One region of the Neobacillus canaveralius genome, then DNA from elsewhere that is predicted to be linked to it. Evidence: riboswitches for the same ligand, from Rfam matches in the RefSeq annotation. Region 1 holds a riboswitch; each other region holds the start of a gene.
What was found. Region 1 has a riboswitch for S-adenosylmethionine ahead of ABC255_RS18200 (phosphoadenylyl-sulfate reductase). Riboswitches for the same ligand answer to the same signal wherever they lie in the genome.
Positions count from the first base shown of each region.

Region 2: it holds a riboswitch for S-adenosylmethionine, as region 1 does, so the genes downstream of both, ABC255_RS05380 (methionine ABC transporter ATP-binding protein) here and ABC255_RS18200 (phosphoadenylyl-sulfate reductase) in region 1, are expected to answer to the same signal.
Region 3: it holds a riboswitch for S-adenosylmethionine, as region 1 does, so the genes downstream of both, ABC255_RS27960 (transporter substrate-binding domain-containing protein) here and ABC255_RS18200 (phosphoadenylyl-sulfate reductase) in region 1, are expected to answer to the same signal.

Region 1 is NZ_JBDFLL010000001.1:3,619,742-3,630,011, forward strand. Features, by position in the region: gene cysC (adenylyl-sulfate kinase) at 1-408, opposite strand, end outside; gene sat (sulfate adenylyltransferase) at 421-1,593, opposite strand; gene cysP (sulfate permease) at 1,694-2,752, opposite strand; gene ABC255_RS18200 (phosphoadenylyl-sulfate reductase) at 2,768-3,484, opposite strand; SAM riboswitch class I at 3,554-3,655, opposite strand; gene ABC255_RS18205 (transferase) at 3,802-4,071, opposite strand; gene ABC255_RS18210 (anthranilate phosphoribosyltransferase) at 4,056-4,847, opposite strand; gene cobA (uroporphyrinogen-III C-methyltransferase) at 4,831-5,604, opposite strand; gene ABC255_RS18220 (formate/nitrite transporter family protein) at 5,620-6,465, opposite strand; gene nirD (nitrite reductase small subunit NirD) at 7,066-7,389, opposite strand; gene nirB (nitrite reductase large subunit NirB) at 7,410-9,818, opposite strand; gene ABC255_RS18235 (Ger(x)C family spore germination protein) at 10,219-10,270, opposite strand, start outside.
Region 2 is NZ_JBDFLL010000001.1:1,119,401-1,129,670, forward strand. Features, by position in the region: gene ABC255_RS05330 (3-hydroxyacyl-CoA dehydrogenase/enoyl-CoA hydratase family protein) at 1-123, shown strand, start outside; gene ABC255_RS05335 (acetyl-CoA C-acetyltransferase) at 160-1,335, shown strand; gene ABC255_RS05340 (acyl-CoA dehydrogenase family protein) at 1,359-3,143, shown strand; gene ABC255_RS05345 (arsenate reductase family protein) at 3,320-3,676, shown strand; gene gcvH (glycine cleavage system protein GcvH) at 3,750-4,133, shown strand; gene ABC255_RS05355 (YusG family protein) at 4,248-4,487, shown strand; gene ABC255_RS05360 (toprim domain-containing protein) at 4,616-4,972, shown strand; gene ABC255_RS05365 (thioredoxin family protein) at 4,975-5,283, shown strand; gene ABC255_RS05370 (SCP2 sterol-binding domain-containing protein) at 5,409-5,768, shown strand; gene ABC255_RS05375 (O-acetylhomoserine aminocarboxypropyltransferase/cysteine synthase family protein) at 5,787-7,103, shown strand; SAM riboswitch class I at 7,228-7,336, shown strand; gene ABC255_RS05380 (methionine ABC transporter ATP-binding protein) at 7,487-8,512, shown strand; gene ABC255_RS05385 (methionine ABC transporter permease) at 8,505-9,167, shown strand; gene ABC255_RS05390 (MetQ/NlpA family ABC transporter substrate-binding protein) at 9,184-10,020, shown strand.
Region 3 is NZ_JBDFLL010000001.1:5,744,152-5,754,421, reverse strand. Features, by position in the region: gene ABC255_RS27985 (cysteine hydrolase family protein) at 1-465, shown strand, start outside; gene ABC255_RS27980 (nicotinate phosphoribosyltransferase) at 524-1,990, shown strand; gene ABC255_RS27975 (hypothetical protein) at 2,277-2,612, opposite strand; gene rlmD (23S rRNA (uracil(1939)-C(5))-methyltransferase RlmD) at 2,788-4,158, shown strand; gene solA (N-methyl-L-tryptophan oxidase) at 4,412-5,560, opposite strand; SAM riboswitch class I at 5,720-5,830, shown strand; gene ABC255_RS27960 (transporter substrate-binding domain-containing protein) at 5,976-6,797, shown strand; gene ABC255_RS27955 (amino acid ABC transporter permease) at 6,818-7,540, shown strand; gene ABC255_RS27950 (amino acid ABC transporter ATP-binding protein) at 7,537-8,274, shown strand; gene mmuM (homocysteine S-methyltransferase) at 8,305-9,240, shown strand; gene ABC255_RS27940 (RNA polymerase sigma factor) at 9,424-9,924, shown strand; gene ABC255_RS27935 (anti sigma factor C-terminal domain-containing protein) at 9,917-10,270, shown strand, end outside.

The DNA of each region.
Region 1 (10,270 bases):
ATCAATAGGACAGTCTACAAAAACCTCAATAAACTCGCCTTCTTCAAAAATAGCTCGTACCTGGTCGCGATCGGAACGGAATGGCGAGATAAATGCCGTCGTAACAACAGCACCGCTATCTACAAACAATTTTGCGACTTCGCCAATTCTTCTGATATTCTCTGTCCGGTCATGGTCAGAAAAACCGAGATCCTTGTTTAAACCGTGGCGGATATTATCACCATCGAGAACATATTCATTAATACCCTGACGGTACAAAGCGCTTGATACGGCGTTTGCAATCGTCGATTTACCAGAACCAGAAAGGCCAGTAAACCATAGTACACAGCTTCCATGACCATTTTGAGCATGACGGTCGGATTTTGAAACGGTACTAGCATGCCAAGTGATATTTGTTGCTTTTGTCATGATTTCTCCTCCTTAGACCGTCGCCTTTTCTTCTTTCATTCCTTCAATCAACACTTCAACAACCTCTTTACGGCTGAATGTGGATGGAGGAAGCTGTCCTGCACGAAGCAATTCTCTGACTTTTGTTCCAGAAAGAATCACTCTGTCTTCATTGCTATGCGGGCAAGTTTTATCAGAAGCCATTCCTTCACACTTTGTGCAATAGAAGCTATGTTCAAAGAATAATGGTTTAATGCCAAGCTCCCCTTCAGGGAATTCACTAAAAATTAATTGAGCATCGTACGTACCATAATAATTACCTACACCTGCATGGTCACGGCCAACAATAAAATGAGTGCAGCCAAAGTTTTTACGAGCAATTGCATGGAAGATCGCTTCTCTTGGGCCAGCATATCTCATCGCTGCTGGATATACACCAAGCTGTACACGTTCTGCCGGGTAGTAATTTTCAAGAAGGACACGATAGCTTTTTAGACGAACATCAGCTGGGATATCGTCAGACTTTGTTTCCCCGACAAGCGGGTTTACGAAAAGTCCATCAACTGTTTCGAGTGCTGCTTTTTGAATGTACTCATGTGCGCGGTGAATTGGATTTCTTGTTTGGAAGCCTACAACTGTTTTCCAGCCTTTTGCTTCAAACAATGCACGTGTTTCCTTTGGCTCAAACCAGACATCACTGAAAACACCTTTTTCTGGTTTTTTAACAAGTGTGATATCCCCAGCCACATAGACAGGGCCTCTTTCATACAGACGCTTTACACCAGGATGAGCTGTTTCAAGCGTTCTATATACCTCAACCGCTTCTTTGTCTAGATTCGGTTCATACCATTCTGAAACGGTAATAACTCCATATACTTCTTTATTGTATACAAGCTTGATTTTCTCCCCTACCTCAAGTGTTGCTGCTGTTTCATAGGAAACAGGAAGTGTAACAGGAATTGACCAAATCGTATTGTCTGCAAGGCGCATGTTCTCCACGACATTTTCATAATCGGCTTTCCCAAGGAAACCGGTTAAGGGACTAAATAACCCAACACCGATTAACTCAAGGTCACTTAAGGCAATGGCGTCGATTTCTAGTTCTTTTACAATGGATGTTACATCATAGTTTGGATCAAATGCTTGGATAAGTTTACCTCCATGAGGTGCTGGTAAAAATGACAACAGAATCAAACCTTTCTTCATTTAATTTACGTTTTTTTTAAAATCCTCTAAATTAGAGATTTATATCAGCGATAAAGAATTTATCGGTGAAATCAAAATGTTTTAGCGAAACTCTATCAAACTACTTTTCTACTGCTTCAGTAACTGGCTGATTTGACTTTTTCATCAAAAACGACACTCCGAATACAGAGATTAAAACGCCTGCCATCGCAACTATTGGATAAAAGTTATGCTCGATTAGCAACTGGATCAGTGTGTAGGAAAGCACCATGGACAGTACAGGTGACACAATCCAAACCGTAAGAAGCTGCACCACTATACCCTTTTTTAGGACAGATTTGCCATGCTTGGCAAAGCCGATGCCGATAATTGACGATGTCGTGATTTGTGTCAGTGGAACAGGAATCCCAAAAACCGAGGCTACAGTAACAATTGCTGCTCCTGTTCCAGAAATAACACAGCCTTCTTCCAGCCGAAGCGTGGTAATTTTTTTACCATTCGTTTCAAGAACACGCTGTCCTAACAGAATGGCACCAGCTGCGACAAAAAGCCCGCCCCAGAAAATCCCAGAACTTGTCGACATAATGTCAGCCCCGACTAGCGGTCCCACAGCGTTGGCGACATTGTTCATCCCCGCTGAGAAAGCTTCAAATAACCCCATACATACGACAAGTACGGATAGGATAGGAATGGCTTTCGGCGCCTCCATCCAGCGTTTCAATGTTTTGATTTTTAATAGATTCGCAGCTAGGATGGCAATCACGAATGCTGCAAAAGGAGTAAGCAGCCAGAAGACCATAATCATTGCTAAGTTACTAACAAATACGGATTGATAAACGATTCCGGCACCTACCACCGATCCAACTGCTACTTCACTCGTCGACAGTGGGATTCCGAATATATTAGCCAAAAACAACGATAGTGCTGCTGAAGCTAATACGATAAGAGCGATAGGTACGGTAAAAGTGCTGTTTGGAACAATTCCGCTGCCAATGGTTTTTACCACTTCGCCACCGCCTAGCCATGCCCCAAAGAATACGGTAACACCGCACATTAACAATGCCAATCTCTTCTTTACTACCCCTGCTCCATAAGATATCCCCATTGAAGCAGCTGCACCGCTAGCTCCAATATTGACTGCAAAAAACAAACCAATTATTACTGCTATAACTGTGAGCAATCTAAAAGCCCCCTTTTAGGATGTGTGTAAGCCACACTCCGTCTTGCCGCTTCCCGACCAGCGTCCTGCACGTGAATCACCATCTGCACTAACAGGCTGTGTACAAGGAAAACAGCCGATACTAGGGTAATTTTGATCATGCAAGGTATTGTAAGGGAGGTCTTTTTCCTTGATATAGGCCCAAACTTCGTCCCATGTCCAGTGAATGAGCGGACAGATTTTAATGTTCTGAAACTTATCATCTTTATTTAAAAATTGAGTGTTTGCTCTTGTTGGTGATTGTTCCCTTCGAAGCCCTGAGATCCAAGCTTGTTTCGCCGTCAGCGTCTCCCTTAATGGAATGACTTTACGGATATTACAGCATTGGTTAGGCTCCCTCTTCCATAGTGCTGACCCATATTGCTCGCGTTGCTCATCTAATGTCAGCTTTGGCAGTTTTCGCTCTATATTTAATGAAGGGAAACGCTCTTCGATTTTGTTAATAACCTCATATGTTTCCGGAAAGTGTAAGCCTGTATCTAGGAAAACGATATGCGCGTCTGGCTTAACCTGCTGGATGAGATCGATTAATACGATTGCCTCTGCACCAAAACTGGATGCATAGACAATTTGGTCTTCTGCATAAGAGTTGTATGCCCACTCCAATACCGATTTTGCTCCTTTTGTTTTATCCTCAATAGAGAATTGATCGGATATTTCACTCCAGTTTTCATATGTTACCGTTGTAGCCATTCCTATAAACCTCCTCTGTTTATCAAAAAAGCCTTCCCAAAAAGGAAAGGCATCTCACGATTGTTTAACGCCTTATCTCCCAAAATGAAGACCATTTTGCTGGAATTAGCACCTTGCACAGCAGGTTGCCGGGCTTCATAGGACCAGTCCCTCAGCCTCTCTTGATAAGTATTTGTAATTGATGAAATTAATCCTACCATACCAATAGGTTTTATGTAAATGAAAAAATATAAAATTTAGAAAAATTAATTTGTCTCTATTTTAGCCCAATAAAAAATTAAGCGTCCTAGACGGATATTTCGTCCAGAACGCTCACGTTACGTAGTAATATTTTCAGGCTGACTTACTTTCCATTTTTCTAATTGAGTTAAACCTCGTTGTTCGTTTAGTTGTTTTTTAGCTATCTCTATACCTTCTCCTATATCATTGACGACACCGAACAGGTAATAGCGGATGCCGGTGTTAAAAAGCACTTGATTGTAAAATAGCTGTAATGATTTGGATTGTTCCCCACTGAGAATCGCCAGCGTAATGTCAGACTGTTCTTGTGCAGACAGCTTGGTATCCTTATCTAACTCTTGCACCAACAGCCCATTTCCTCTGGTTTGACAATCGATGATTCGATTTTATTGTCTGTAATTTTATAAATAAAGCTGTTGCGGTGAACAGGCAAATCCTCAGAACCTTCCATTCCTTGAACCACATAAACATTTTTAAAGGAAAGCTCTTTAAAAATAGGGGCAATTTTGTTAATCGCTGTCCGATGATAAGCACCCATCATAAGTGATTCTGCATTCGCTAAATTTAATAACTTCTCTACTGTATTAAAAAGAGTTCTTACCCCCAGCTCTTTGCGAATCCCCCTCAGCTTTCCTAAACTAGGGCAATATTCCTCTGTGTTTGCAAATGCAATTCCTGCTTCTTGAATTGTTTTCACCAATCTTTGTGGCGGTTGAGAAACATTTAGACCTAAATGTATAAGTATATCCTTAAGCGCTATTCCATATTTCGGCGGCAGTGAATCGCTGCCATGTAAAAACACTGGAAACCCGTATTCAGCCATCAAAATGGCTGTTGGTATACTTCCTGTAAAAGAATTCCTTCCATTATACGGACTGGCCAGATCAATAATTGACTGGTTTGACGGCTCTAGTTTATTACTAACATCCTGATAGGCATGCACAAATGCGAGCAATTCCTCCGGCGATTCCGTTTTCAAGCGGAGCGCAATCAGATATGCTGCAATTTGCGCATCTGTTGCCTTGCCGCTAATAATCGTTTGAGCGACTTCTTTTGTTTGTTGATAATCTAAGTCTTTGGACCCTCTTTTTCCTCTTGCGACCTCTTTAAGCCATTGTTGCATAGCTTTCCGCCTTCCCCTCTTCCTCTAGTAAACTTATTTTATCACGGAAGGTGACAACTTCTCCAACAACGATCATAGCAGGATTTTGAATACCTTCTTTTTCAACCACACCGACAATTGAGCTAAGTGTCCCTGTAACCGTTCGCTGCGCTAACGTTGTTCCTTGCTGAATGACCGCAACAGGGGTATTTTCCTTTTTTCCATGCTTCAGTAATTCCTCGCAAATATAAGGTAGATTTGTGATCCCCATATAAATCGCCAGCGTATCAACTGCAGTTGCGAGACTTTTCCAATTAATATCGGTTGGTTTCCCCGTCGACTTATGCCCCGTGACGATAGCAAAAGAACTGCTTAATTCTCGGTGTGTAATTGGAATTCCAGCATAGACAGGGGCGGCTATACCTGCTGTTATACCTGGAACTACTTCCACTTGAAGCCCCTTTGCCACCAAGGCTTCCACCTCCTCCGCTCCGCGTCCAAATACGAAAGGATCACCGCCTTTTAATCGCACAACGTTTTTCCCTTGTTTGGTGTACTTCACTAACAGATGGTTGATTGTTTCTTGCTGTAATGTATGATAATTTGGTTGTTTCCCACAATAAATAAGCTGGCAATTCGTTTTTGCTTCCTTTAACAGTTCCGGATTAACCAAACGGTCATATAGAATAACTTCTGCATTCTGGATACATCTTAATGCCTTTACCGTTATTAATTCCGGGTCACCCGGACCTGCTCCAACAATATACGCTTTTCCCATAACCATCGCTCCTTCTTATCGCTGTGTACTCGATACTGCTGCTTTTGTTCTGGGCATTTCCAAAACCATTCTCGATTCTTGTTTCCCGTGTGTATAATAAAGTGCGAATCCGGTAAAAAGAGCCCCACTGACTAAATTCCCAATTAGCACAGGTATTTGATTCCACAGCCACCAATCAGCTATGCTAATATCTGCGCCAAGAATCATGCCTGCTGGGATGACAAACATATTGACCACTCCGTGCTCAAAGCCTTGGGCAAAGAAAATTACTATTGGCAGCCACATTGCCGCAATTTTTCCAATTACGGACTTTGTCGTCATTGCCATTACAACACCAAGTGTCACCATCCAATTACAGAGCATCGCTTTTACAAATACGACGAGCAACCCTTCTGAACCGAGACTTTTGTACCCCAGCGTTTTCGTTTCTGCCACTGCAAGGATTTTTGCTGCAACTGCATGATTGGTGACCTGACCGAGCTGTGTAACTGCTACTATATATAAAATGGCGTAAAAAACAGCTCCAATTACATGACCAACAATGACCCAAAACCAATTCTTTAACATCTCGGTTCCTGTTGCTTTTTTCGCCATTACTGCAACGGGAATGAGAGCAAAACTTCCGGTAACTAATTCCAATCCAAGGAGAATAATAATGACAAATGCAGCAGGAAAAAGTAATGCCCCGACAATCCCTAGTCCTGTTTGGATCTCAGCTGTAAAAGCCAATGTTGTGCCAAATCCGAGCAACGCTCCACTTAGTGCACCCCTGATGAGCAGATCTTTAACAGGTAATTTCGCCTTTACTTTTCCTGCTTGAATCATACTTTCCACTACTTGATTTGGACTTATTATCGACATCTTTTCACCTCCTCATTTTAATGGGTCTGTTTCCTCATCGTTCACTTTGGACTTTTCTTGGTGACCCTAACCCTTCTCTCTCTTTTGGTTCAGTCGCTATGAACCTCTTATAGTTACCCAAACCGCAAGCTCTCTTCGATTTCGGTCACTATAAACCTCCTATAGTTACCCAAACCACTACCTCTCCTCGAATTCGGTCACTATAAACCTCCTATAGTTAACCAAACCACTACCTCTCCTCGAATTCGGTCACTATAAACCTCCTATAGTTACCCAAACCACTATCTCTCCTCGATTTCGGTCACTATAAACCTCTTATAGTGACCGAAACCACAATTTCCACGCTTACACAGTCACTATAAACCTCTTATAGTGACCGAATCCACAATTTCCACGCTTACACGGTCACTATAAACCTCTTATAGTGACCGAAACCACAATTTCCACGCTTACACGGTCACTATAAACCTCTTATAGTGACCGAATCCACAACTTCCACGCTTACACGGTCACTATAAACCTCTTATAGTGACCGAAACCACAATCTCCACGCTTACCCGGTCACTATGAACCTATCGAAAGAGGAACCTACATCCCCTTCTATTCTCTGATTAAGACAAATACTTGACCATCCTTAACCTCCACTGGATATGTCTGAACGCACCCTACATCCGGTGACTGAACCTTGCCGTCTTTAACGCTTATTTTCCAATCGTGCATAGGGCAAAATACATATTCACCACTGAGTATTCCTTCCGCGAGAACGCCGCCTTTATGGGGACAACGGTTCTCAATGGCTCGTATATCGCCATTTTCTGTTTTAAAAACGGCGATTTCCTTATTGCCGACGATGACTGTTTTTCCCAACTTTTGTGGTAATTCCGCTACTTCCCCGATGAAGACGCTGCGTAATGTTTTTTCCATAAGATCCACTCCACTCCCCATTATTTCGTTTCTACTGGTACCTTTACATTTTGATATAAGTCTCTTAAAAGGTTCTTATTATTAATCGCTTCTTTCCATGGATCTTTAACCACAGACAGTGCCTCATCAATTCGATTATTGTATTCCTTCACCATTAATTCATCAGAGAGTACCTCTCTAATATGGTCTATTCCTAAGCGCTCCACCCATGCTGAAGTCCTTTCCAGGTATTTAGCACTTTCACGATAATATTGAAGGAATGCACCAATCATCTCGACCAACTCATCACCTGATTTGAACTTAAACAACAAATCCGCTTCACGCAGATGAGTCCCGCCATTGCCGCCGACATACATTTCCCAAGCACCTTCCACACCGACAACTCCGACATCTTTAATTCCGCTTTCTGCACAGTTACGCGGACAAGCTGACACTGCCATTTTCAATTTATGAGGAGTGTTTAAGCCTTCGAACTTCCTTTCTAGTCGAATTCCCATTCCAATAGAATCCTGTGTTCCAAATCGGCAGAAACTTTCACCTACACAGGTTTTTACTGTGCGAAGTCCTTTAGAATAAGCAGACCCAGATGGCATATCAAGCTCTGCCCAAATCTTTGGCAGGTCTTCTTTATAGACACCTAGTAAATCGATTCGTTGTCCGCCCGTAACCTTTATCATGCCAACTTTATATTTATCGGCAACATCGGCAATTTTTCGTAAGTCATCAGAGGTTGTAACGCCGCCATACATTCTAGGAACAACGGAGTAGGTACCGTCCTTTTGGATATTCGCATGCATTCTTTCATTGACATATCTGGCTTCGTGCTCGTCTTGATATTTTAGTGGATTAATCATTCCTAAGTAATAATTTAGAGCCGGTTTACATTTTGAACATCCATCTGACTCCCACTCCAGCACGTTCATTACCTCGCGAATATGAGTGAGACCCTTTTCACGAATTTCGGCAATTACTTCATCTCTTGATAATGTGGTACAGCCGCAGATTGCTTCCTTTTGGTCCGTCTGGTATTGGTCACCAAGTGTACAAGAGAGTAAATCTGAGACAAGTGACCTGCAACCCCCACATGAACGGGAAGCGTTCGTACACCCTTTCACCTGATCAACCGTCGTTAATCCATTTGCTTTTATTGCCTCTACAATACTTCCTTTGGTGACACCATTACAGCCGCAAATAATCTCTTCATTAGACATGTTTGCTACTAAATCAACCTCAGAATTAGCACTTTGAGATGACTCTAAATACTCCTCAATCAGTGCCCCTTTTTTGATAAAATCGAATAACTTATTTCCATCCTTTGTATCACCAAACAGGACAGCACCTGCAATTTTTCCGTTTTCAATGAGTACTTTCTTATAAGTACCATTCCAATCGTCGTACATTTTATATACTTTGGTACTCTCATCTTCATTGATTTTTCCTGCAGAGAAAACATCGACACCAGACACTTTTAATTGGGTTGATAATACCGAACCTTGGTAGCCTTTATCTTGTATCCCGCAGAGTCTTTTCGCTAATACTTGTCCTTGCTGATATAGCGGCGCAACTAATCCGTAGGCAATTCCGCGGTGCTCGGCACATTCCCCTACCGCAAACACATTTGGAATATCTGTCTCTAAATAATCATTCACAAGGATACCTCGGTTAACAGGTATACCCGCTTCTTGTGCCAACGCGACATTCGGTTTAATCCCAACCGCCATCACGACCAAATCTGCTTTAATTCTGCTGCCATCCGAAAACTTTAATCCTGTGACATGTTTTCTGCCGGTAATTTCTGCAGTATTTTTTTGTAAAATAAAATTCATTCCCTGTTTTTCTAGTTCTGTTTGTAGCAATTTACCTGCCGTTTTATCTAACTGACGCTCCATTAAATAATCGAAAATATGAATGACATCTACCTCCATTCCGAGGTTAAGAAGGCCCCTTGCTGCTTCCAATCCAAGTAAGCCTCCGCCGATGACCGCTGCTTTTTTGTATGTTTTTGAATATTCAATCATCTCTTCGCAGTCTTTAATATTACGAAACGCCTTTACCCCTTCCTTATCTGCCCCTGGTAATGGAAGCATGAATGGGTTAGAGCCTGTGGCAATGATCAACTGATCATAGGACTCAATTCGCCCTTTATCGGTACTCACAGTTTGGTTTGTTGTATTAACGGATGTTACCGTCTCTCCAGGATAAAAACGGATCTTGTTATCTTCGTACCATTCCCAGTCATTTAAGGTAATGTCACTTACTGAAGTACCACCCTGCAGGACCTTTGATAACTGAATTCGATTATAATTTGGATAGGGCTCAGTGCCAAAAATAGTAACTTCAAATCCCTCTGGGTTGATTTTCAACACTTCTTCTATCGCTCTGACTCCTGCCATTCCATTTCCTATAAGTACTAGCTTTTGTTTTATCATGTGAGCACCTTCCTTATTCGTTTTGAATTGTCTGAATTATTTATAACATCATGACAACTTTATTTACATGAGTTTGGAAGGTTATCTAACACATTATTTTACTACTTTAACCTACTAAAGTGTCAAAAAAAACCTTATTTCACCAAGTTGATAACGGATACATTTCACCCCAAAATTCAAAAAAAATTGGACCTCTGAATTGAAGTCCATAAAACAATTTACCACATGGTATGAGAGTATTATTTTAATCTAATGAAAAAGGGACACACGCATATCACTAAGCCAATTATTGTAATGCCGAAAGCACCTAGTTTATTTTTATCTTTAATCAGGAAATAAGCATGCGCGAAACTATAAAATGCACCAAAAAGAACTACAAACCATAAAATGACCTTCACGACTAATCCCTCACCTTTTCCATTTCAGATTCCTTCATCTGCTTACCGAATCCG
Region 2 (10,270 bases), 2.5 Mb from region 1:
GAAGTAGATGAGCAATACTTATTGGATTTAGAAAGAGAAGCATTCTTAAGCTTAATTAGAGAAGGAAAAACACAACAGCGTATGCAGCACATGCTTGTAAAAGGGAAGCCGTTGAGAAATTAATAGATTGCTATTATATAAGGAAAGCGAGGGAACGAAATGAGAGAAGCGGTAATCGTAGCCGGAGCACGGACCCCGGTAGGTAAAGCGAAAAAAGGAACGCTTGCACATGTTCGCCCTGATGATTTGGGAGCATTGGTCGTAAAAGAAACATTAAAGCGTGCCGGAAATTATGAAGGAAATATTGATGATTTAGTTTTTGGCTGTGCAATGCCAGAAGCGGAGCAGGGGAATAACATGGCACGTAATATTGGTGCCTTAGCTGGTCTGCCGCATACAGTACCTGCCATCACCATTAATCGTTTTTGTTCATCCGGACTGCAGGCGATTGCTTATGCAGCACAGGGAATTATGCTTGGACATACCGACACCGCTATTGCTGGTGGAGCGGAGTCAATGAGTCTGATTCCTATGATGGGCCATGTTGTTCGTCCAAATATAAAATTAGCTGAAACAGCTCCCGAATATTATATGGGTATGGGGCATACCGCAGAAGAAGTAGCAAAGAAATATGGTATTACTCGTGAAGACCAGGACGCATTTGCCGTTCGCAGTCATCGGAAAGCGGCTAAAGCCATTCAGGAAGGGAAATTTGTAGACGAAATCGTTCCCGTTAATGTTACCTCCCGTTCAGTGGGAAAAGACAACAAACTTGTCGAGAGAACTATACAGTTTTCTCAAGATGAAGGTGTACGCCCAGATACAAGCGTACAATCCCTTTCAAAACTTCGACCGGCATTTTCGGTAACGGGTTCTGTTACAGCAGGTAACGCATCGCAAACAAGTGATGGGGCTGCAGCCTTAATGATTATGGATCGTGAAAAGGCAGAATCACTTGGATTAAAGCCATTGGCTAAATTCAGATCATTTGCAGTCGGAGGCGTGCCACCTGAAATTATGGGAGTTGGTCCAGTAGTAGCTGTTCCGAAAGCTATTAGGTTAGCTGGCTTAGAGTTATCTGATATCAATCTATTTGAATTAAACGAAGCATTTGCATCGCAATCACTTCAAGTTATTCGCGAGCTCAATCTAGATGAAGAAAAAGTAAATGTAAATGGCGGTGCCATCGCACTAGGTCATCCACTAGGATGTACAGGTGCAAAACTCACCTTAACCCTTATCCATGAACTAAAACGCCGTCAGCAGCAATTTGGCGTCGTAACCATGTGTATAGGCGGCGGAATGGGAGCTGCCGGAGTATTTGAGCTTCTTTAATAAATAATTAGGGGGAAACAATAATGGCACAACAAACTGAAAAAATTATCAAAGGCGGAAGCTTTTTAATCGATGATATTTCCTATGACAGAATTTTAACACCCGAGGACTTTAACGAAGAGCAACTAATGATTGCTAAAACAGCAGAAGACTTCATTGAAAAAGAAGTCCTTCCACAACTGGAACATCTTGAAAACCATGAATTTGATCGAACTGTAAAATTATTAAAAAAAGCAGGTGATCTTGGTCTTTTGGCAGCAGATGTTCCTGAAGAATACGAAGGTTTAGGTTTAGACAAAGTAACCTCCTCGCTTGTAACAGAAAAAATGTCAAAGGCTGGCGGTTTCTCATTATCCTATGGCGCACATGTTGGTATCGGTTCACTGCCAATCGTTTTATTCGGAAACGAAGAGCAAAAGAAAAAGTATTTACCTGCACTTGCTTCTGGTGAAAAAATTGCGGCCTACGCTTTAACGGAGCCAGGTTCAGGATCTGACGCTCTTGGTGCAAGAACAACAGCCAAATTAAATGCAGCAGGTACCCACTATATTCTTAACGGTGAAAAACAGTGGATAACTAATGCTGGTTTTGCCGATGTATTTGTTGTCTATACAAAAATTGATGGCGAACACTTTACGGCATTCATTGTGGAAAGAGATTTCCCTGGAGTTTCTACAGGTGCCGAAGAGAAGAAAATGGGGATTAAGAGCTCTTCAACACGTACTCTTATCTTAGAAGATGTACTTGTTCCTGTTGAAAACCTATTAGGGGAATATGGCAAAGGGCACGTCATTGCGTTTAATATCTTAAACATTGGACGATATAAGTTAGCAGTTGGTGGTGTAGGCGGATCTAAAAATGCATTTGAGCTGGCCGTTAAATATGCAAATGGCCGTAAGCAATTTAACACACCAATCTCTCGATTCAATTTAACAAAAGAAAAATTCGGTACAATGGCTTCCAAAATCTACGCAGCAGAAAGCTCTGTCTATCGTACGATTGGAATGTATGAAGAAAATCAAGGCAAACTAACAGCAGAAGAGCAAAAGGATATTAAATTAGTAGCAAATTCTATTGCTGAATACGCAATTGAATGCTCTGTTAATAAATTTTTCTGTAGTGAAGTTTTAGATTACGTGGTAGATGAAGGTGTTCAAATTCATGGTGGATACGGCTTCATGCAAGAGTATACCATCGAAAGAGCATACCGTGATTCTCGTATTAATCGTATTTTCGAAGGTACCAATGAAATTAACCGTCTCCTAGTGCCAGGCACCTATATTAAGAAGGCGTTTAAAGGAGAACTTCCATTGTTCCAAAAAGCCATTAAGCTCCAAGAAGAAATCATGATGTTAATGCCTGAAGAGCCAGGTGATGAGCCGCTTGCGGCAGAAAAACATCTGGTAAGCAATGCGAAGAAAATTGGCTTGCTTGCTGCTGGGTTAGCCGCTCAAAAATTTGGTAAGGCACTTGATAAAGAACAAGAAATCTTATCAAATATTGCAGATATTGTTTCAAATGCCTACGCAATGGAATCTGCACTGTTACGAACAGAAAAAGCAATCGCCAAGACAGGTCTTGAGAAAAACAAACAAAAGCTTCTTTATACACAAATATTCTGCCAAGAAGCTTTCAATGAAATTGAACAGCATGCGAAAGAAACACTAGTTGCAACCGAACAAGGAGATACTCTCCGTATGCTCGTATCAGCACTTCGTAAATTAACTCGCCATACACCAATCAATGTAATTGGTAAGAAACGTGAAGCGGCTGACGTTCTGATTGAAGCTGAACGCTATATCGTTTAATTTATCAACTTCAGGCTCCCTAGGATTTTGCGGAGCCTGAAGTTTTTCTATATGTTTAGCAGGATTTTTGCAGAATTAGTCGAAATTTTAAAGTGATGCGTTTTTACTTTTATTCCTGTTATGTTACTATCAAAGTGACGTGCAATAACATGAATGTTTTAGAGGAGGGTGGACAGATGTCACTTACTTTTTACTGGTATCCCAAATGCGGGACATGCCGAAATGCAAAGAAATGGCTGGATGAACATCATCTTTCCTACAATGCAATACATATTGTTGAAACTCCACCAACTCGCGCTGAACTTCAGGATATCTACGAAAAGAGCAACCTTGAGTTAAAGAAGTTCTTTAATACAAGCGGGCAAAAGTATCGTGAACTGGGTATTAAGGATAAAATATCCACTGCTTCTGAAGATGAGCTGCTAGATCTGTTAGCCTCAGATGGGATGTTAATCAAAAGACCATTAGTAACGGATGGAGAAAAAGTGACTGTTGGCTTTAAAGAAGAAGAGTATGAGAAAATGTGGCTGTAAGCACAAAAAGTTATTAGGGTAGTACCGATCAATATCGATAAATGATATTAGAAAATAATGGAGGGATTTTTTAATGACTACACCAAAGGAATTGCGTTATTCTGAAGAACATGAGTGGGTAAAGGTTGAAGGAGAAACAGTTCGCGTAGGTATCACTCACTTTGCTCAATCTGAGCTAGGTGATATCGTTTTCGTTGAACTTCCTGAGGTTGGTGACGAAGTGACTGCTGATGAGCCATTTGGCAGCGTTGAATCCGTGAAAACTGTTTCAGAATTATATGCGCCATTAAGCGGTAAGGTTGTTGCTGTTAACGAAGATTTAAGTGACAGCCCTGAATTCGTAAATGAATCTCCATATGAAAAAGCATGGATGATTGTCATCGAGCCTACTAATAGCAGTGAAATGGACAACCTAATGACTGCAGAACAATATGAAGAAATGATTAAAGAGGACTAATTTTAGTAAACACCTTGTTATGCAGGGTGTTTTTTATATGGGAAAAATTCGCACCTTGTATATTCTAAATCCAGGGGATACTAGAATAAACTTTATTTAAAAGGAGCTCCTGGTATGACATTGAAGCAGCAAAAGGTTGATGTGACAGATCGAGTAATTGGGAAAATGAAAAATGGTGAAATTGAATTATTTCTTGATAACACCTCCATTGGTAAAATACAGTTACCAGGGGACATGACATTTCAATTAGATCAACGATTTGAAGTAGAACAGAGAAAGATTTTTCAAAATGTAACAGTTACGGAACAGCCTGACGCAAAATATACAGATTGTGATGATGGTGGCTGGTGTTAGGGCAATCATAAGCAAACGCCTATTATCAAAAAGACAATCGTGGTATAGTTAACATATTCACACGTTATTAAATTTGTTGAATATGTTAACATCAAACAAATAACTCTCTTTCGTATAGGTGATGAATGATGAATGACACGTATGGTGATAAAGTTCTGATTGTGGAAGGAAAATCAGATAAGAAAAAGGTTAAAAGTATCCTGAAGGAACCAATGGAGATTGTCTGTACAAATGGAACAATCAGCATGGCGAAATTGGATGAATTAATTGATACCCTCGAAGATAAAGAGGTCTATATCCTTGTTGATGCAGATGATGCAGGTGAGAAACTTCGCAAACAATTGAAAAGGGAATTTCCTCAAGCGGAACATATTTATATAGACCGGATGTACCGAGAAGTAGCCACTGCACCAGTGTACCATCTAGCCACTGTCCTATTAGGCGCAAATATTGATGTTCATTCTGAATTTTTAGAAATGGGTTAAAAATGAACGAATGGAACCTAGATGAGGTATCATCATTCTTAAATAGTCATTCATCCGGACTCATTTACTTCTATACACCTTTATGCGGTACTTGTCAGGTAGCATCAAGGATGCTCCAGATCATTGAAAATATGGTTGATGTGAAAATAGGGAAAATGAATCTGAATTTTTACCCTGAGCTTGCAGAAAAATTTCAAATTGAGAGTGTTCCCTGCTTGCTTTTCATAAAGGATGGAGAAATAGTTGAGATGATTTATGCATTCAACTCTGTTCCTTTCTTATATGAAAAAATTAAACAATTGTTAATTTAAAACAGACGCTGATACGTCTGTTTTTTTGTGAGCAAAAGTAGAAATTTGTCGATGGGATTTTAAAGGTATTACAATCAATTGACTTGAATATATAACAGAATGGAGTGAAATCGGAGTGATGGAGAATGAAAGAATTAATACAGATTTTCCTTTCTGCTATTAAGCAGCGCAGTCACGTTCTCAAGTTGATTGAAAAATTGGATGGTCTAAAAATAAGGCTAGTTTACGAAGGTCAAGAGAACTTCCTCGTTTTTCACCGTGGAGAGGTTTCTTTACTGGCTGACGATAATGACATCGCTGCCACTTACGATATTAGTGGTCAGCAGGATTCCATTTATAGTCTGCTAGAAGGGAAAGAAAAGTTAAGAATTCTTATGAAAAACGGACAGCTAAAAGTTAAAGCTCCAATCCGTACGATTTTACTTATCGAGTCAATCTTTTATTTAACCAAACCAGAGGAACGGTTTAAAGAGTTTATTTCATAAAATGAAGGAGTGTTAGGTATGGGTGAAAATCAAAAGAATTATCGTTTCGAAACGTTGAGTGTTCATGGTGGATTAGCTCCGGATCCAGTAACAGGTGCACGAGCTGTGCCAATTTACCAAAACAATGCCTATCAATTTAAAAATACCGAACATGCTGCAAATCTATTTGCCTTGAAAGAGACAGGGTACATATATACTCGAATTCACAACCCGACAACAACTGTTTTCGAAGAAAGAGTTGCATTGCTGGAAGGGGGAGTTGGAGCCCTAGCGGTAGCAAGCGGAATGGCAGCGATTACCCTAGCAATCTTAAATATTGCCGAAGCCGGAGATGAAATTGTTTCCGCTTCCACTTTATATGGGGGAACATACAATTTATTTGCCATTACACTTCCGAAATATGGAATCAAGGTTAAATTTGTTGATCCCGAAGATCCAGAAAATTTCCGCTCAGCAATCAATGAAAAAACAAAAGCTGTATTTGCTGAAACGATTGGTAATCCATCATTAAGAGTTCTAGATATTGAAAAAGTAGCAGAAATTGCACATGAAGCAGGAGTTCCATTAATAATTGATAATACCTTTGCCACACCTTATCTATGCAGACCAATAGAATATGGGGCAGATATTGTTATACATTCAGCAACGAAATGGCTTTTAGGGAATGGGACAACCACTGGCGGGATTATTGTAGACGGTGGTAAGTTCGACTGGAATTCATCTAAATTCCCAGGTTTTACAACTCCTGATCCAAGCTATCATGACCTCGTTTATGCTAAAAGCTTAGGCGCGGTTGCCTATATTATTAAAGCACGGGTACAACTTTTACGTGATCTAGGACCTGCTTTAAGTCCACAAAACGCTTTTCAATTTACACTCGGACTTGAAACACTTCATGTTCGGATGAAGGAGCACATTGCCAATACGAAGGAAGTAGTTGAGTATTTAGTAAAACATCCTGCCGTTGAGTGGGTATCCTATCCTGGTCACTCTTCTCATCCTGATTATGAACTTGCCAGCAAGTATTTGTCTAAAGGTGCCGGGTCGATGATTGTTTTTGGAATCAAAGGCGGGAGAGAAGCTGGAGCAAAATTAATTGATTCGATTACACTTTTCGCCCATGTAGCGAATGTTGGAGATGCAAAAAGCTTAATTATCCATCCTGCCAGCACTACTCATCAGCAGCTTGATGCAGAAGGACTAAAGGCAGCTGGGGTTTCTGAGGATTTAATACGACTCTCCATTGGTATTGAAAATGTAGAGGATTTAATAGAAGACCTGGAAACAGCGATTGAGACCGCCACAGGTGTTACTTCTTTAAAAGTAAAAGCCTAATAAGAGTTTATTCGAAATTTGTAGATAATTTCGTTGACACCACTTTTTATCCATGTTAAGATAACTTTCGTACTAAAATAATTTTTTAAATTAATGAATGTTAATAGAATATAGTTTGCTGTAACTCTTATCAAGAGTGGTGGAGGGATGTGCCCGATGAAGCCCGGCAACCGTCAATAGTAATATTGAAATGGTGCCAATTCACACAAAGCGGATGCTTTGGAAGATGGGAGAAAGGTCTTTATTTATGATGCCTTTCTGCCTATGCAGAAAGGCTTTTTAATTTTTCTAATATAAGAATGTTTTACTAAAAACAGTCAAACCCTATATTTGAGCAGTCGAATTTAAGACACGTATTTTATTGGATAAAAGAAGGTGATGAAATGATTTCTATAAAAGATGTCCGCAAGGTTTTCCCTTCTAAGCAGGGGCAGCTGAAGGCAGTGGATGATGTTAATTTAGAAATACAAGAAGGGGAAATTTTTGGGGTAATCGGATATAGTGGTGCGGGGAAAAGCACCCTAATTCGAATGCTTAATGGACTAGAGCTCCCGACTGAAGGATCGGTTACCGTTGCTGGTCGTGTTATTTCAAAAATTAGAGGCAGTGAGCTTCGAAAAGCTCGCCAGGAAATAAGTATGATATTTCAGCATTTTAATTTGCTTTGGTCAAGAACGGTTAGCGAGAATATCTCATTTCCTTTGGAGATAGCTGGCGTAGGTGGAGCAGAAAGACAAAAAAGAGTAAATGAATTAATTAAATTAGTTGGTCTTGAAGGTCGAGAAAATGCTTACCCTTCCCAACTTAGCGGCGGTCAAAAACAGCGTGTGGGAATTGCACGAGCACTGGCCAACAATCCAAAAGTACTTCTTTGTGATGAAGCAACTTCAGCCCTAGACCCACAAACTACCGATTCTATTTTGGACTTGTTAGTTGATATCAATAAAAGGCTAGGATTAACGATTGTATTGATCACACATGAAATGCATGTCATTCGTAAAATTTGTCACCGGGTAGCGGTTATGGAAAGTGGAAGAATTGTGGAGCTTGGACAGGTGTTAGATGTGTTTAAAAACCCACAACAGCCGATTACGAAGCGTTTTGTTCAACAGGTTACTGAGCCGGAAGAAACCAAAGAAACGATCGAACATTTACTCGAACGTTATCCGTATGGAAAAGTGGTTCAACTCTCATTTGTCGGAGAGGCAGCAGAACAGCCGTTAATCACAACTCTTATCAGGGATTTCGATGTTGTCGTAAACATTCTACAAGGAAAAATCTCACACACCCAAAACGGATCTTACGGTACATTATTTATTCACTTAGATGGGCAGGCAGACGAAATTCAGAGAGCCATTGATTATATTCACTCACAACAAGTCGGTGTGGAGGTGATCAGTAATGGCTAGTATAGAAATGGTAAAGTGGGATCAGTTATGGGAAGCAACACTGGAAACCCTTTATATGACTTCCATTTCAGTGTTTACTACATTTATCCTAGGATTAGTCCTCGGTCTGATGTTATTTCTAACGGGAAAAGGTAATTTGTGGGAAAATAGAACGGTAAATGTTATTATTGCCGCCTTCGTAAATATTTTTAGATCAATCCCTTTTATTATCTTAATTGTTTTATTAATTCCTTTTACAAAATTATTGGTTGGAACCATGCTTGGTGCAAATGCAGCGTTGCCTGCCTTAATTATTGGCGCAGCTCCCTTTTACGCAAGAATGGTGGAGATTGCTCTTAGGGAAATTGATAAAGGTGTTATTGAGGCATCACAATCAATGGGAGCAACACATGGTCATATTATTTTTAAAGTATTAATACCGGAATCTTTGCCAGCATTAATTTCAGGGCTTACGGTTACAGCTATTTCATTAGTAAGTTTTACAGCAATGGCTGGGGTAATTGGAGCAGGGGGACTTGGTCATTTTGCCTACCTTGAAGGTTTTCAACGCAATAGACCAATTGTTACGTTAGTTGCAACGATTGCCATTTTAATTTTGGTTTTTATCATCCAATTTATTGGAGATTATTTTACAAAGAAAACAGATAAACGATAACAGGAGGAGTTAGATTATGAAAAGAGCATTTAGTTTAATTATCATTGCGTTAGTAGCACTTGCCCTATCAGCTTGCGGTGGTTCTAAGAACGATACTGCAGATAACGCAGGAGAAGAAGGAAACAAAAAGTTAGTTGTTGGAGCATCTGCTGTACCGCATGCGGAAGTGTTGGAGGCGGCAAAACCTCTATTAAAGGAAAAAGGCATTGATCTAGAAGTGCAAGTTTTTCAAGATTATATCCTGCCAAACGTAGCGTTAAGGGATAAAGAACTTGACGCAAACTATTTTCAAACACCAGGGTATTTAGAACTACAAATGGAAGAAAACAAGGATTTTGATTTTGTAAGTGTTGGTGGAGTTCATAAGGAACCAATCGGAATTTATTCTAAAAAATACAAAAGCTTAAATGATCTTCCAAAGGGTGCAAAAATTATTATGAGTGATTCACTAAGTGACCATGGACGTATTTTACCTATTTTTGAAAAAGAAGGATTAATTAAGCTTAAAGAAGGCGTTGGAGCGAATGCAAGAGTAGAGGATATCATCGAAAATCCAAAGGACCTTGATTTCTCAACTCTAATTGAAGCAAAATTATTAGCCTCTTCTTTCGATAGCGGTGAAGGTGATGCGGTCGTCATTAATACGAACTACGCATTAGAAGGCGGTATTGACATTGGAAAGTATGGAATTGCGTTTGAAGGCGAAGATGTTGTACCGGCAAACCTTGTTGTCGTTCGCTCCGAGGACAAAGATCGCGAAGAAATTAAAACACTTGTAGAGGTTCTACAATCAGAGGAAATTAATAAATTCCTTCAAGAAAAGTACCAAGGTGCTGTTATACCAGGGGAATAACCTCGAAATGGATAATTAGTTTAAAAAATATTATTAAATAGGAAGAAAGAGGAAACCGGTGAGGAAGATTCACTGGTTTTCCTTTTTTATATATACATGAATCCGATTGGATAGGTAAAAATAGGCAGGAAATAATAATGCTCATATCTTGGCAAAATAGAGATAAATACGTTATGATTTTATTCGTATGTGAATACATAAAGCGTTCACAAGTTTTAATTTTCCGAATTTATTATAGTACAAACACATC
Region 3 (10,270 bases), 2.1 Mb from region 1:
GCAATTGAAGAGAAGATCGTTCAGTTGACTCGTGAGTTTATTAATAATGGTGATTATGTTGTTTTTGCTATCGATGTTCATAATGAAGGTGATTCCTATCATCCAGAAACAAAACTATTCCCGCCGCATAATATTCGTGGAACTTCAGGTAGAGATTTGTTTGGTGGGCTGCAAACACTTTATGAAGAGAAAAAAGAGCGTGAAAATGTATATTACATGGATAAAACACGGTACTCCGCTTTTGCTGGCACCGCTCTTGAAATCAGGCTACGTGAACGGGGAATTTCAGAGCTGCACCTTGTTGGGGTATGCACAGATATTTGTGTTCTTCACACTGCCGTAGATGCATACAATAAAGGTTTTAAGATTGTAGTCTACAAAGAAGCCGTTGCTTCCTTTAATCAAAAGGGACATGAATGGGCATTAGGGCATTTTGAACAATCACTTGGAGCGCTGGTTAAATAGTTTTTATAATGGTAAAATTATTTAATATGTTGAAAAAGTAGTTGTTCGGAGGGTTATGATGAAAAACATTTATCAGGATGATAGCTTAGCACTGCATACTGATCTATATCAGATCAATATGGTAGAAACGTATTGGAGAGACGGAAAATATAATAAACGCGCAGTATTCGAATTGTTTTTTCGTAAGCTTCCTTTTGGGAATGGTTATGCGGTTTTCGCTGGCTTGGAAAAAGTCATTCAGTTTATCCAAGGCTTCCGCTTTACAGAAGATGATCTGGAGTATTTAAAAAATGAAGTCGGCTACCAAGATGACTTTTTAGACTATTTAAGGGGAATGCGCTTTACGGGTACCATTCGCTGCATGAAAGAAGGCGAGCTTGTTTTTGGAAACGAGCCGATTTTAAGCGTAGATGCCCCGCTTTGTGAAGCTCAGTTGATTGAAACAGCACTACTTAACATCATTAATTACCAAACATTAATTGCGACAAAGGCTTCTCGTATTAAACAGGTGCTTGGAAGTGAAATTGCTATGGAGTTCGGTACTCGCAGGGCGCAGGAAATGGACGCGGCCATTTGGGGAACGAGAGCTGCATACCTTGCTGGATTCGATGGAACAAGTAATGTGCGGGCGGGTAAATTATTTCAAATTCCTGTTTCTGGTACACATGCTCACTCGATGGTTCAAGCCTATAAGGACGAATATATTGCCTTCAAAAAATATGCTGAATCTCATAAGGATTGTGTCTTTTTGGTTGATACATACGATACTCTTAGGTTGGGTGTTCCGAATGCAATTAAAGTCGCTAAGGAGATGGGCGATTCTATTAATTTCATAGGAATCCGTTTAGACAGCGGTGACCTTGCTTATCTTTCAAAGGAAGCACGAAAACTGCTTGATGAGGCAGGATTAAAGGACGCAAAAATCTTTGCTTCAAGTGATCTCGACGAGTATACGATTCTCAACTTGAAGGCACAAGGTGCAAAAATAGACAGCTGGGGCATTGGGACAAAGCTTATTACCGCTTACGAGCAAGCGGCACTAGGGGCTGTCTACAAGATTGTTTCGATTGAAGATGCGGACGGCAAAATGGAGGATACGATTAAAATCTCTTCCAATCCGGTAAAAGTCACGACACCTGGGATTAAGAATATTTACCGTATTATCAATAATAAGAATAACCATGCTGAAGGTGACTACATTGCGCTCGAGGATGAAAAACTGCCGGAGAAGCGCCTGAGAATGTTCCACCCAACGCATACTTATATGAATAAAATCGTGACAAACTTTACCGCAAAAGAGCTTCATGAAGTGATTTTTGAAAAAGGTGAGCTTGTCTATGAAATGCCATGCCTCGAGGAGTCGCGTGACTATTTAAAGCAAAACCTAGACGCCCTCTGGGATGAGTATAAACGTACAATGAATCCGGAGGAATATCCGGTCGACCTCAGCCAAAAATGCTGGGATAACAAAATGAGGAATATTGAAGAAGTAAAAGAAAAAGTGGCTGAAATGAAGGCAGAATAGGTAGTGTAAGGCATCCATTATTAATTGGGTGTCTTTTTGTATGAAAAATAGGTTGAGGGTTTATCACAGGAACCCGCGAGAATTCTCACGAATAAATAGGAAATCCCACGGGATTATGTCTAAAACCCGCGGGACCATCTCAGTTTATTTTTGTTTAAAGAAATCCATGAACGCATGGTAAATTTCTATGCCTTGAAAGGTTAGCATACCAGCTGCAGTTACTGAAAAAATACCAATCATAACAAAACGAATCCACATCATTTATTCCTCCCCTTTGTGTAAGTTTTTAACTTATCAATTTAGGGGAGAGGATTACATAATTGGATTGATGAAAAACCGGGATTAGAAAGATGGAGTTCCTGGTGTGGTTATCAGAAAAGATTCTGTGAAGGGTGACTACGACCAATGAGATTAGGCAAAGTACTTTGACAAAATCAAGATAAAATAAATGTTTTTCCTCATCATCCGTTTGTGTTTTTATACTCCAATCATCAATCAAAAGCACAGCTTTATTTGAATGATGTGATTGAACGAATAGATTGGAAGTATGAAGAACGGAAAATGAAATGAAGGCAAGCAGCAATGCGATGGGAAGAAAATATACCTTCTTTATCGTAACCACCTCCTTCCATGGGATTGTTATTATTATAAACACTATCACCATATTGTTAAATTAAAATGCTCCGACAATTTACGCGATAAGAATTTGATATACATTCATAATATGGCGGATTTCGCAATTAGACTGGGTTTGTGGTACAATCTTGCTAGTCAAATCGGAGTAAAGGAAGTAAATAATGAAGAAGACGATACCGGTTAAAAAAAATGATTATATAGATGTGGTATTTGAAGATTTAACTCACGATGGTGCAGGGGTCGCAAAGGTGGAAGGCTTCCCGTTGTTCGTACCAAACGGGCTGCCTGGCGAAAAGGCGCAGGTTAAAGTGATTAAAGTGAACAAGGGATACGGCTTCGGGCGTTTGATTGAAACTTATGAAAAAAGCCAATACCGTGTAGAAGTTCCTAACAGTGAGATTCATAAATATGGCGGCTGCCAGCTGGAGCACATCAGCTATGAAGGACAGCTGAAATATAAAGAGAATCAAGTGCGTCAGGTCCTGACAAGGATCGGAAAACTAGAGGATGTAATCGTCCACCCAATCTTAGGGATGGACAACCCATGGCATTATCGAAATAAAGCTCAGGTACCTGTTGGTGAAAAGGATGGAAAGCTGATTGCTGGTTTTTTCAAGCCTAGAAGCCATGAAATTGTAGATACTGATGAAAGTTTGATACAACTTCCTGAAATAAACGAAGCTGTGCAGGCAGTGAAGGGAATATGCAGTGAACTTGGGATATCAGCTTATCATGAAGAGTCACATAAAGGTGTTCTGCGACACATTATGGCCCGTTATGGACAACAAACAGGGGAACTAATGGTGGTGCTTGTTACCAGAACCACGGATATTCCAAAAAAAGACAAACTAGTTGAGGAAATTGTTGCACGCCTTCCAAAAGTGAAGTCGATTGTCCATAACGTTAATTCAAAGCGTACAAATGTAATCCTTGGCGAAAAAACAACAGTACTTTGGGGTAATGAAGTTATCTATGACACGATTGGTGATGTGAAATTTGCCATTTCTGCTCTTTCTTTTTATCAGGTAAATCCTGTTCAAACAAAGGTTCTTTATGATAAAGCGCTTGAGTACGCAGGGCTCAGTGGGGAAGAGTCAGTCATCGATGCCTATTGCGGAATCGGAACGATATCACTGTTTTTAGCACAAAAGGCAAAGAAGGTCTTCGGAGTAGAAGTGGTTCCAGAGGCGATTGAAGATGCGAAACGGAATGCAGAGTTAAATGGAATGACAAATGTAGAGTTTGCAGCCGGGGAAGCGGAGGTTGTGATTCCTAAGTGGTATAAAGAAGGGAATTCTGCTGATGTGCTTGTCGTGGACCCGCCGCGCAAGGGCTGTGATGAGACATTTCTGCAAACGATTATTAAGATGAAACCTAAAAAGGTTGTCTACGTATCCTGTAATCCAGCTACCTTGGCACGGGATTTGAGGATCTTAGAAGATGGTGGGTATAAAACTGTGGAAGTGCAGCCGGTGGATATGTTTCCGCAGACTACACACGTTGAGTGCGTATCGCAGTTAGTGTTGAAATAGTCTGCGATCACCACTCAAGCCATTGTGAGGCAGTGGCAAAGGTAGTTTTGAAAGAAGAAGCAGAAGCCTGATAGGTTTCTGTTTTTTTGTTTTTGAGAGCAGAAGGTGAATTAGATAAAAATTGTAGAATTAATTTATCATGTAATAAGCATCTCTGAAAATATAGACACTTATTACATGAAAGATCGATTTTGCGTGTTATGGATCATCTTGGTCTAGTTATGACTAAGTTATTCTATTTATTGATGACATATTACAAATCAAATCTCTTAAGAGAGAATAAAGAAATATCAAAACTACTTTTCCCTTTTTGCGCCAGTTGGCCGAGCACTTCTCCCATAACGCTACCAAACTTAAAGCCGTGGCCGGAAAAACCGCATGCAATGATGATATTTTCATGTTCAGGGTGATAATCAATGATAAAGTGATTGTCACTTGAGAGGGTATATAAGCATGTTTTTCCTTGTTTTAATTCTCCATTTGCTTTAGGCATATAGGTTCGGAGGAAGAATCTTAGGTCCTCTTCATCTGTTTCGTATTGACCAAAGTTCTGTTTGTGTTGGTTAGGATCAATAGCTTGACCTCCATCTGATCTTCCTATCTTAAGGCCTGCTCCGTCTTTGCAAGGAAATCCATAACACATATTCGTATCGTCCTCTACGTAAAAAGAGGGGAAGTTGGTGATATCGTAAAGGTCTGCAGGGGCGTCAAACCAGCCGAAGGCTTTACGGGTTGGCCGAATAGGGAGATTTAAGTCTGGTAATAGTTTGGCTACCCATGCTCCTGCTGTAACAATCACTTTTTTCGCATAATAAACCTGGTTTTCAGTTGAGATTTTTATATTGTTCATTTCTTCCATCTCAATTTGCTGTACGGGTGTATTTGTAACAAGTTTTGCTCCATTATTAATGGCGATTTCTTTATAAGCTTTAATGGCATTCTCACTATAGATGAGGCCTGATTCTGACTCAAAACAACCAATAAAATGATCTGGTACTGAAAAACCTGGCCATCTTTCTTTTATTTCTTTGCTATTTAGAATATCTAATGGCAAATCATATTTATTAGCAGCCTCAATCGTTTCTTGAAGAAAGGAAGAATCTTTTGGACCTAATCCAAGAACACCGGTTTTTTCAAAGATTTTATAGGTGGTGTGCTGTTCTAATTCCTCCCATAATTGTTGTGCACGTTTTACTAGTGTTACATACTGTCTGCCTTCACCATAAGCATGTCGAATCATACGGGTATCTCCGTGATGGCTTCCATGATGATGTGGTGGGTCGAAAGCATCGATTAACACAGTGTTTACTTTCTGTTGAGCTAAAAAGGCACCGGCAGCTATTCCCATTGTACCAGCACCAATAATTGCTACATCAAAATAGGCTTCTTCTTTCAAGTTCATTTCTCCCATCTTTTTATCCTGAATTCTCAAAATCTATAAGATTTAGTGTTATACTAAAATCAGATTATTTAGTGAATTGTACATAGTGAAAAAGTAGTTGACAATAGTATTAATATTAAATATTATCATAATATACAAAAAATAACATAAAAAATGAATAACTTATCACGAGAGACCGAGGGACAGGCCCGACGACGTCCAGCAACCATCATTCCATGAAGGATGAAAGGTGCTAAATCCTGCAGAGTGTTTCATTCTGAGAGATAAGGTTTAGATAAAAAGCCTCTTTCTGATTGGAAGAGGCTTTTTTATTTTATTGTTCTGTTTCCGTTTTAGTGATTTGAATTGGATATAAGTAATGACTTAGATTCTTATTCAATAATAATAATAAATTTATTTTAAAGGAGATAGTAAAATGAAAAAGAAATCTAGGTTATTGTTATCAAGTATTGCACTAGTAGGTTTGGTTAGTATATTAAATGGTTGTTCCTCTAAAGAAACAACAACAGCAGATGGAACGGAGGAAAAGGTTATTTTAGTTGGAACTCAAAATGATTATCCTCCTTTCGCTTATGCGGATGAAAGTAATGCACTTATCGGATATGATATCGACGTAATAAAAGAAATTGATGAAAGATTAGAGGGGTATACCTTTGATTTTGTTGCTACTCCATGGGACAGTATGTTTCTTGCACTAGAATCAAATAAAATTCAGGCAGTTGCCGACCAGGTGGCGAAAACATCTGAACGTGAAGAGAAGTACTTGTTTACAGACGAATCTTATTTTGCTGCAGAAACCGTTATTGTTGTGAAATCAGGTCGAACAGATATTCAAACAGTAGAAGATTTAGAGGGGAAAAAAGTTGGAGCTTTAGCTGGTGATTCTTATACATTATTACTTGAAGAACATAATAAAAAAGCAGAAAATGATATTATTTTAAAATATAGCGAAAGTGGAACCCCTTCAGAAATTTTACAAGATGTACAAAATGGACGTGTGGATGCCTATGTAAATGACCCAATTATGATTCATTCTGTTATAGAAAAATATAATATAGATTTAGAAGTTGTAGGACAGCCTATCGTGAATGATAAGATTGGAATTGTTTTTAAAGATGGAAAGCAGGGAGAAGAGTTAAAAGGATTAATTGATCCTATTCTAAAGGAACTCAAAGAAGACGGTACATTAGCTGACCTGTCAGTCAAATGGACGGGTGGAGAATACATCCCTGAATAAGGCTGTAAAGGGAGGAAGAAATGGAAAATTTATTGGATATTCATTTTTTAATAGAAAGCTTTCCTGCGATAGTTGCACGATTACCTATTACAATTGGAATTGCCGTAGGTTCGTTGATTATTAGTTTATTTATTGGGCTTACTACAGCACTGATAAAAATTTATCGGGTACCCGTATTAAAGACAATCTCTTCTTTTTATGTCTCTTTTATTAGAGGAACCCCTCTCTTAGTGCAGATATATCTTGTGTTTTATGGAATACCAAAAGTGATTTACTTTTTTCAAACTGAATATGGATGGATCATGAATATTGATGTAAATATCATTGCACCGGAAGTATATGCTTTATTAGCCTTTTCAATTAATTTAGGTGCTTATTTGTCTGAAACGATACGATCAGCGATTGAATCTGTTGATCGTGGTCAGTTTGAGGCAGCCAGAGCTATAGGGTTGAGTCCCACTCAAATGATGCTGAAAATTATTTTCCCGCAGGCTTTATCGGTAGCCATACCTAATTTAGGTAATATGTTTATCAGTACAATTAAAGACACTTCTCTAGTCTTTATTATTGGGGTTATTGATATCATGGGACAAGCCAAAATTCTTGGTTCTCGTGGTTTAGCCTTTTTTGAAGTCTATATAGCAGTTTCTATTGTTTATTGGATCATTTGTATTATAGTCGAGAGATTGCTAGTTATAGTAGAAAAGCGTGCCCGGAGATATGAAAGAGGGGTTATCTCATGATTAAAGTGGAAAATCTCCATAAATATTTTGACCAACAGCATGTGTTAAAAGGAATAAATTTTTCCGTTAATAAAGGAGAGGTTGTTTCTATTTTAGGACCAAGTGGTTCAGGGAAATCAACCTTATTACGCTGTATCAATTTCTTAGAACAACCTACAAAGGGCATCGTTGAAATTAGTGGAAAGAGAGTAAATATTGAATCCGCTAGAAAGGTAGATATTCAGTCTTTACGATTATCCACAGGAATGGTCTTTCAACAGTATAACTTATTTAAAAATTTAACAGTGTTACAGAATGTCATGATTGGCTTAACAAGTGTGAAGAATATAAGTTCGAATGAAGCGAAGAAGGTAAGTGCAGAAATCCTAGAAAAAGTTGGTCTTCAAGATAGATTGGAGCATTATCCAGTACAGCTATCTGGTGGACAACAACAAAGGGTTGGTATTGCTCGAGCACTGGCGCTCAATCCAGAGGTTTTATTATTTGATGAGCCGACTTCATCGCTTGATCCAGAGTTAGTTGGGGAAGTGTTAACTGTTATAAAAGATGTAGCAAAGGAAGGCAATACCATGCTGATTGTCACACACGAGCTTAATTTTGCTCGTGAAATTTCTGATCGAATTATCTTTATGGAAAATGGAATGATTCTTGAAGAAGGAACAGCAGAACAAATGTTTACAAATCCAAGTGTTGAAAGAACGAAGCAGTTTATAAGTAAAGTATTAAAAAGGTAGGCTATTTTACTAGGAAGAAGGATAAGTAAAATGAATCCGATAGAACAGATCTTAGAAAATTATCCAATTATGATTATCGATGGAGCAATGGCTACAGAGCTTGAGAATTATGGGTGTAATCTAAATGACCGTTTATGGTCAGCAAAGATATTAATGGAAAATCCAGAGCTAATCAAGCAGGTTCATTTAGATTATTTTAAAGCGGGTGCAGATTGTGCCATAACAGCTAGTTATCAAGCTACTATTGAAGGTTATGAGGAAAGAGGGCTATCTGAAAAAGAGGCCGCTGATTTAATTAAAAAGTCTGTTCAACTTGCTATTAATGCACGTGATGAATTTTGGGATAATACCGAAAATCGGAAGAACAGACCTAAACCAATAGTGGCTGCATCAGTCGGTCCATATGGTGCCGTTCTTGCGGATGGTTCTGAATATCGTGGGGATTATGTATTAAATGAGGATGAACTAGTTTCTTTTCATAGAGAGAGAATTAGAATACTAGTTGAAGCTGGTGCTGATATCCTAGCGTGTGAAACCATTCCATGTCTGATAGAGGCTAAAGCAATAACAAGGGTGATAAGAGAATTCCCAGAAATCTACGCTTGGATTAGTTTTAGTGCAAAAGATGAGCTTCATATTAGTAATGGAGAAAAAATGTCTGATTGTGTGATGTGGCTAGAAGGGGAGAAGCAAATAGCTGCCATTGGTATTAATTGCTCATCACCAGATTTTATTGATTCATTAATTAAAGAAATAAAAGGCAAAACTTCTAAACCAATTATTGTTTATCCAAATTCAGGTGAAGAATATGATGCTACGAATAAAAAATGGAATGAAGGAGCTTCTTCTAAACAATTTACCATGTGCACTCAACGCTGGTACGAAGAAGGAGCAAAAATAATAGGTGGGTGTTGTAGGACGAAACCTGAAGATATAAAAGCTATTAACGATTGGGCACGTAAGTAGCTTTAACTTACGGGCGGCATGAGGTAATTACCACTAAATAATCTTTAAGCACTTTCCTTAAGTAAAGGGAAAGTGCTTTTTCTATGTTTCTCAATTTTTTTAAGGAAAGCATGCATAAAAAAATATTTATTATTAATGTAAACTTTTCTCTACGTAATACGTCTTGTAGACGGGAGGACGATAATGGATGGAATTAAAAAGAATCATGAACTTAATGTAGAACTTAATATTGTGTATAGATACCTACTTAAGGTTGGCATTCCAAAGATGGATGCGGAGGATGCGGTTCAGGAAGCTGCATATAAATATCTTCTTTATTTCGATTCAATCAAGAACTCAAAAATACGCAGTTGGTTAATACGGGTTGCGTTAAATTTCTATTATGATCAATGCCGTAAGCAAGGGAGGTTTGAGTTGAACTTAAACGAAGAGCTTTTGAAAGTAGATATAAAAGAGCTTCCTGAAACAATCTTTCTAAAAAAGGAAAGGAACAGTGAGCTTGGAAAGGCACTCTCACAGTTGAAACCTCATTTTCAAGAGCTGTTGCTGTTAAAATATCAATCAGGACTTACATATGAAGAAATTTCAAAACTATTAGAAATAAGAGTTAGTTCCATAAAGACGAATTTATTTAGGGCTAGAAAAAAGCTAGAGGAAATTTATAAGGAGGCAGCCTATGAGTGATAAGCGTGAACCCAAAAATGGTGAGGAAATCGATTTTATAAGTAGTCCTTCCATACAGAAGGCCATCAAAAAATCAAAAAGGAAACAAACCATTAAGTATGTAACCATTACAGTTCTTACGACGACTTTATTATTGACCATTCTTTTTATGGGCAGTCAATATATTTTAACAAAAAGAATACAGAACCAAGATATGTTTTATGAAAGTGTTCACGGAGCAAATATTTCACCTGGAGGAACTTCCTATAATTACAACCTTTTTAGTATAACTGCAGAGACAACCTACCGTAAAAACATAGGTGACCGTTCTATACTTTGGGATAAAAAGATTGAGAAAATTCCTCTA